2 regions of the Shewanella sp. KJ2020 genome follow, and region 2 is predicted to be linked to the other one. Evidence: riboswitches for the same ligand, from Rfam matches in the RefSeq annotation. Region 2 holds a riboswitch; the other holds the start of a gene.
What was found. Region 2 has a riboswitch for thiamine pyrophosphate ahead of thiC (phosphomethylpyrimidine synthase ThiC). Riboswitches for the same ligand answer to the same signal wherever they lie in the genome.

Region 1 (3,880 bases), on a different contig from region 2:
TTATTCGAGCTACCGGCATTTTCGGTGTAGAGGATAAAGCGCTGCGGTTTATCTGGGTCTTGCTGGGAGGCCGCCACCTGTTGATCTTGCCTATCCATATAAAACAGCGCGAGATTCGTATCGATAAGCCCTTCTAGCCAACGGGATTTCAGGCCAATTTCGTAGTTATATAAAGTCTCGGTATCAAACTCTTTCTTATCGTTGAGCTCGACGGGCAAGGTCATGTTAAAACCACCCGCCTTATAGCCACGGGCCACCCTAACGTACGCATTGTGGGAGTCGCTTAGCATTTTACTCAGCGCAATATGGCCCCCCCACATGGTTTCGCTCGGATCAAAGTTATCCTGATTGGTATCCGAGTAATGGCTATTGCGCTGCTCTACACGCAAGCCCACGGACAAAGCGTAATCCGAGCCCAGATCCGTATCGAGCTGACCAAAAAGTGCATAATTGGTCGCCTCATACTCTGAGTCTAAAACCTCATCTGGCCAAGCGTTATACTCGGAATACAATTGGTTATCTTCTTTCAAATTCATGGCATACACGCCAATGAGCCAGTCTGTACTCTCTGCAAAAATACGGCCTTGCTCAGTCGAACTTAAACGAAACTCTTGGGATAGGGTCTTGCGCTGGCCGGTTTTGTCCCAAAAATAATCGTACTGACAGGGGGCAACGCTGCCTTCATCTTCACATTGTTTGGAGGCCCAATACTCTGGATTGGCCCAATCACCATCGTAACTGTAATGGTGATCGGTATTAGCAAAGGAAGTTAACGACGTTAGCTCAAAGTGCTCTGCGCCAGAATAGGTCGCTTTAAAGCCTGCACCTGTGGTGCGTTGGCTATCGACACCGGGCTCATCCGAGAGGGTTTGTTTAGGATTATTGGTTAGACTCCACACATCATAGCCATTATCAAAATCGGCGTGCAGCAGGGTTAAATCCAATTGCAGATCGTCCGTCGCGTACCAACGCAGCTTAGCACGGCCGGTAAATTCATCGCGACCATTCGTGTCATCACGCTCTAGGTACAGATTATCGCGGTAACCATTTTGTTGATGTTGCTGCAAAGAGACTCGGTACAGCAGCTTGCCCGAATCCGTTAATGGGCCAGAGCTATAACCACTAAAGGTACGTAAATCATCGTCCCCGAGGGAGACTTCGGCGCCGTGTTCAAATACATCGGTGGGGTCGTTACTCTTTAGGTAAATTAACCCCGCTAAGGCATTGGCGCCATAGCGAGTCCCCTGTGGACCACGCAACAGTTCGACTTGCTGAAGATCGTACATACTCGACACCATGCCGATACCAGATAAATCGATATCATCTATGATGTAACCCACGGAGGAGTTAGGTGCGCCTTGGTATTGTTCCTGCTCGCCGACGCCGCGTATTTGAAAATACTTAGGCCGAGAACTCCCACCAGACCAGTTAACGTTAGCAATGGAATTAAGCACATCCTCGAAATGCTGGGCGCTTTCGTCTTGAATTTGCTGGGCATCGATTAACGTAACGCTTGAGGGCATTTTCTCTAAACTGGCACTGCGAAAATCCGCCGTCACCACCATGACTTCCATCTCAGTGGTAGGTTCGGGTTTATCGATAGCATCGGTTTGGGCGAATGCGGATGTGCTAAGCGCTGTGGCAATGGCTAATGCCAAGGGCGCTCTCATTAACGGTTGAGTGGATACTGGATTTTTACTGTTAAACATAGGACCTCAAATATCTAGTTTGAGATCCGGCAACGAATAAGCGATTCAGAAGTGTGCTGTTGATTGGCCCATTCCTACGCCGGTATTAGCCGGATCAGGTTCTAAGGGTTCGTCGAATGACATCTCAGTCTGCAGTACTGATTAAAGTAAACTCGCTGCAAACACCCCTTGGCGGGCCCCAGTATACATGACGAATATAAAAAAGAGGACATACTTATCTGATATTCCCTTAAATTACTCCATGGGGTTAACAGTGAACTAAACATAAAGTGAATACCTATTTGTTATCGTCTAATTCCTTTCACCCATTTGACCGCCTAGCATGATAATGCTATAGAAGGTCGCCATTTCGAACCCTGATTTCAAGCACTGTAAGAGGATCATAGTCGATGCAGCTCAAACCTTTATCGAAAGGACGTTATAGCCAGCGATGGGAGCAGGACTATCCACTTATTGAAGCGGTTGTACTCAGTTGTGTCAGCGAAATAAAAATGCTCAAAAAAGGCGCTCACCTTATGACGCAAGGGGAAGCGATGGCATCACTGGTATTAGTGAAGCAAGGTCGAGTATCGCTCGGCCATACCGCGAGAAATGGTCGGTGTTTTCAATTAGGGACTATTGATTGTGATTCACAACTGTTTGGCGAAATGGAGTTCTTTACTCAGTACCACTGCCAACTAGACATTATTGCCAGTGAACCCTTAGAAATCAGGCTGATTAGCGCTGAAAAACTGCAACATTGCCTCGGTCAACACCCTCAACTCGCGCTATTTTTCGCCAGTGCCATTGCCATTGACTACCAAGACACAGTCGATATTTTTACTCGGCGACTGCTCTACCCCATCAGTTATAACGTGGCGTTTGATATTTACCATGAATACTTAAATGACTTGCCAGTAGATGGCTTTAGTAAACGCTATTTAGAGGCTGAACGATTTGGCACGACCGACCGAGTCTACCGCCGGGCGCTACAAAATCTTGAGGAGCGAGGCTTAATTGAGCGGAAAAAAGATGGCATTCGGATTTGTGATCTCAACGCACTCAAGGAGTTTGTTGAAGCAGGCGTATAACCACCTTCGGCATAACCCACACTCGACTTAATTAAATAGTGAGTGTGGGGTTTATTCACAGGTAAATTAATTTACCGATAACGAGTGTTGTGCGATAGAAGGTTTCATTCGGCTTGAAACCATCAATAGTATAAATATCGCTGCGTAAAGCACTGGAATAACATACATCACGGTTTGCAATCCGATAATACGCTCAAAGAAAGAACTGATCGCTGGGCTAAACATCGCACCTGCACTGCCGCTAATAAGAATATATGACACATTTTTGCTACTGGCTTTTTTTACAAAAGACACGCCATAGGCAATAAAAGCATTATAAAGCGCGGCACACACAAAACCATAACCATAGGTTAAATAGGCTATCCAATTAAGGTTATTTGTGCTCACAATCGCGGCGGTGATCACCATAGCTAAGGCAATAATGCCGACTAAAAAATGGTGGATTTTTACACGCGTCACAATCACAGTCGAAATTAACGCACCAATTAACGCAGCAGACCAATACTGGGTAATAATATTACCGGCCTCTTCAAACGGAATATCAAATTTCTGTTTTACAAATAAAGGAGCCCAAGTTAAGAAAGTGTATAGCGCGAGCATTCCTAAAAATAACCCAATACCACCACTAATAATGCCAAGGTTCCATTCAGATTGTTGCTTCTCTTCTGTTGTAGAAGACTGCTCACAAATAGAGAAATGAGTGAACAAGGTAATAATGACGGTACAGAAGGCCACTAAACCTACGGCTAAATAGCTATAACTCCATGATAATGAACTTGTTAATGCATAAGTCGTTATCAAGGGAAAAACAACGCCTGCAATATTAAACGTTGCATCTTGCACGACTAACATTGTGCTTTGTAATTTTTCTTGCCACACAGATACCACTATCGTACCCGCAATGCACAGACCAATACCGCCACAAAAACCAATTAAGGTCATGGCGATCATCACAACTTGTAGGGAACTGGTTAAATGTAAAGCCAAAGCAGAAAGAGCAACTAAGCTGTAACTTATCAAGGTTATTCTTTTGATGCCTAATTTTTCAATAAAGAAAAATGCCGCAATCGTCCCCGCGAGTGCACCGCCATTAAGTAATGA
Region 2 (3,880 bases):
AGCTTACACGTGTAAGCTAATTTGTTTTTGCATTTAGATGGGTAAAGTTAAAAACACCCGTTTAATGGCTGTTTATCAATATCAAAGTATTATCACCGTAACTTGTTACTCATTGCAATTAAAGCAAAAATCTACGTCATTTAAAGGAAAGCTTACGTCAATTAAAGTGAGACCCTTGGAACTTTGTTTGAGTCATTTTCTCTAATTTGCGTTAGAGATAAATGGATTAGTTCAGTTCTAGGGGATGGATGTTGCCTTTTCAACCTGATTTAGCACTTAGTCATACCAAGGGATCCAAAGCCGATAATATTCCCGCTGCGGAGGGATTCATGCCCATTAAATGCTTCTCCCAAAACGTATCAGGAGTGTCGTTCGATACGAACTTGCCACTCGATTTTATGGATAAGCAAGATAATGGAGGGATTGTATGTCAGGGAAAACAGAGTCTTGGCTGGGGATATCGATTAAACCTTTCGAATTTCAAACTATTAATGGGGGTGATATTCGCCCATGGTTTATTATTATACCTCATGGTTTTTTTATGGCGTAGCCAACAGGGTGAATTAGGTTTATCCCTAGCTGTGCGGGCTCCTAAGGTGAGCACACTCAAGGCTTACTTTATTCATGCGCCATCAACACAGCCAAAGCTTGACGATAGAGAGACGCCCTCAACAAAAGCGCCCACACAGGCTGCGACTATTCAGCCAGACAATGCGTCGCAGGGTAAAATAGTTGAGTCAGTGGTTATGCAATCTAAATCAACACCTAAGACAGTGTCTCAAGCAGAGCTTAAACCAGAGCCTAAACCGGTAACAAGCACTAAACCCGAGGCTTTACAGGCTCCTAATACAGATAAAACAGCAGTTAAATCTGTTAGTACGACAAAGGCGTCAACTCAGCCGACGCAGTCGCAAACACTAGCGTCCAGCGAAGGCGGAATAAGTGCCAAGGGATTTGAAGCGCCAAGCGCGAGTGTTGGACTATTCACCCAGCAATATTTTGAACGTCAACGTGAACAAGCGCTCGATGATCTTGTGATTGAACAGGCCGATAAATTTACCCGTAAATCGAATATGAGTGAAATAAGCCCTGAGATGGAAGTGTTGTTTGTACCAAACGCCGATGATTTTAGCGGGCCAACAAGCTTTGATTTGGCGCTCGATCCGAATCGTATTGTGCGTAAAGGGGACACTTGTTATCGCGTGGTACAAGTTGGCACTCAAGTGAATCCATACGCCGAAAATTTAGGCTTTCCATTTGACTGCAGTGGTAAAAAAATCAATCAAGCGATTGATGATGCCATTCAATCTCGATTAAATAAAATGATGCTCAACCCCCATAAATAGCGACTTTCTTTTATGATCTATTTTCATGCCAATTTCGGGTTATTTGAGTTTTTAATATTTTAATTCATTAAAAACATATAGTTAGGTGTCTTTTTATTTTGATTTTACTTAGCAATTTTTAATTGTTATTTCCCTTGTTTGTTGCTGCCGCTTCTGTCTATACTGCGCACTCATCTTGTCGGAGTGCCTCTTGGCTGAGACCGTTTATTCGGGATCCGTTGAACCTGATCAGGTTAAAACCTGCGAAGGAAACAAGCGTAATAACACCCATTAAATCGTGGGTCATAGTGAACAACTCACAAATGATTCAGGCTGATTTAATCGTTATTGAGCAATGAAACCTAAGTGTGCCTTTTCGGCATTTAGGTGCGATTGACTCAGCTATCAACAACTCAAGTCTCCAGACAAGCAACTCTATTTTTTTAAAGTGAGATTGCTTATGTCCAGTTCGAATCAACAATACACATCGGCCAACGCGGCCAGCAAAGCGCCGAGTCGCCGCGAAACCCGCGCCCAGGCCCAAGCCTTTATCGATACGTTAGCGCCACTGCAACATCCTAATTCGCAAAAGATTTACCTCGAAGGTTCTCGTGCCGATATTCGCGTTGGCATGCGGCAAATTCTGCAGACTGATACCCTTATCGGCGGTACAGCTGAGGCGCCTATCATGGAAAAAAATCCGCCAATTCGTGTGTATGATTGCGCTGGACCTTATTCCGATCCTGAGGCCGACATCAATGTGCGTCTAGGTCTTAGTAAATTAAGACAAAACTGGATCCTAGCCCGCAACGACACGGAGCAATTGCCCTGCGCTACCTCAGATTTTACCCAACAAAGACTCGCCGATGATGGTTTAGACCATCTGCGTTTTGAAGCGGGTTCAAATTCCATTGTCCGCCCACGCAGAGCGCTGCAGGGTAAACGCGTCAGCCAATTACACTATGCCCGTCAAGGGATTATCACTCCAGAAATGGAATATGTAGCGATCCGAGAGAATATGGCACTTGCGCAGGTACAGGATGAAATCCTCACTCGTAAAGCTAAGGGCGAAGCCTTTGGTGCCTTAGTTGGCGAACCGATTACCGCCGAATTTGTCCGCGCTGAAGTCGCCCGTGGCCGCGCGATTATTCCGCTGAATATAAACCATCCCGAAGCCGAACCTATGATCATCGGGCGTAATTTTCTGGTGAAAGTGAACGCCAATATCGGTAATTCTGCGGTCACGTCTTCCATCGAGGAAGAAGTGGAAAAGCTTGTCTGGTCAACCCGTTGGGGCGCAGATACGGTAATGGATTTATCCACGGGTCGTTATATCCACGAAACCCGCGAGTGGATCATCCGTAACTCACCAGTGCCCATAGGCACAGTGCCGATTTATCAAGCGCTGGAGAAAGTGAACGGCGTAGCTGAGGATTTAACCTGGGAAGTGTTCCGCGATACCTTGATTGAACAAGCTGAGCAAGGGGTTGATTACTTTACTATTCATGCTGGTGTGCTGCTGCGTTATGTGCCGATGACGGCTAAACGCGTTACTGGGATCGTTTCCCGCGGTGGTTCTATCATGGCCAAATGGTGCCTGAGTCATCACAAAGAAAATTTCCTCTACAGCCATTTCCGTGAGATCTGCGAGCTTTGCGTCGCCTACGATGTATCCCTGTCTTTAGGTGATGGTATGCGTCCAGGCTCGATTGCCGACGCCAATGATGAGGCGCAGTTTGCCGAGCTTGAAACCTTAGGCGAGCTAGTCAAAATTGCCTGGGAATACGACGTACAAACCATTATCGAAGGGCCGGGACATATCCCGATGCAGCTCATTAAAGAGAATATGGACAAGCAGTTAGCTCACTGCGATGAAGCGCCGTTTTACACCCTTGGCCCACAAATCACCGATATCGCACCTGGGTATGATCATTTCACCTCCGGCATAGGCGCGGCCATGATCGCTTGGTACGGCTGCGCCATGTTGTGTTATGTCACGCCAAAAGAACACTTAGGATTACCGAATAAACAAGATGTTAAGCAAGGTTTGATTGCTTATAAGATTGCCGCCCATGCTGCAGATGTGGCAAAAGGTCATCCGAGTGCGCAAATTCGTGATAATGCGTTGGCAAAGGCGCGTTTTGAATTCCGCTGGGAAGATCAATATAACTTAGGACTCGATCCTGACACCGCGCGGGCTTATCACGATGAGTCCTTACCGCAGGAATCGGCCAAAGTCGCGCATTTTTGTTCTATGTGCGGCCCTAAATTCTGCTCGATGAAAATCACTCAAGATGTGCGCGCCTATGCCGCAGGTTTAGAAGCAGCACAAACGAAGGCAGAGTCAAAGCCAGAACCAGTTGAAGAGGCTGCTCAAGCGATGCAAGTTGCGATTAAAACGCCGCAGGAGTTGGAAGCAGCAATGGCGCTAAAATCGGCAGAATTTACCGCCTCCGGCGCCGAGCTTTATCACGTGAAAGACAAGCAGGTAAAAGACAAGCTTGTTGCCGAAGCTGAGGAAGCCTAATTATGCTAGGTATTCATGGGGATAATAC

Region 1: linked by a shared signal. The riboswitch ahead of MJO46_RS00560 (TonB-dependent receptor) and the one ahead of thiC (phosphomethylpyrimidine synthase ThiC) in region 2 are both predicted to bind thiamine pyrophosphate.

What each region holds. Positions count from the first base shown of each region.
Region 1 covers NZ_JAKUKD010000002.1:53,909-57,788, reverse strand. The annotation lists gene MJO46_RS00560 (TonB-dependent receptor) at 1-1,709, opposite strand, end outside; TPP riboswitch at 1,764-1,888, opposite strand; gene MJO46_RS00555 (Crp/Fnr family transcriptional regulator) at 2,099-2,779, shown strand; gene tsgA (MFS transporter TsgA) at 2,846-3,880, opposite strand, start outside.
Region 2 covers NZ_JAKUKD010000004.1:88,647-92,526, reverse strand. The annotation lists gene MJO46_RS02515 (hypothetical protein) at 330-1,346, shown strand; TPP riboswitch at 1,516-1,614, shown strand; gene thiC (phosphomethylpyrimidine synthase ThiC) at 1,786-3,852, shown strand; gene MJO46_RS02505 (bifunctional hydroxymethylpyrimidine kinase/phosphomethylpyrimidine kinase) at 3,855-3,880, shown strand, end outside.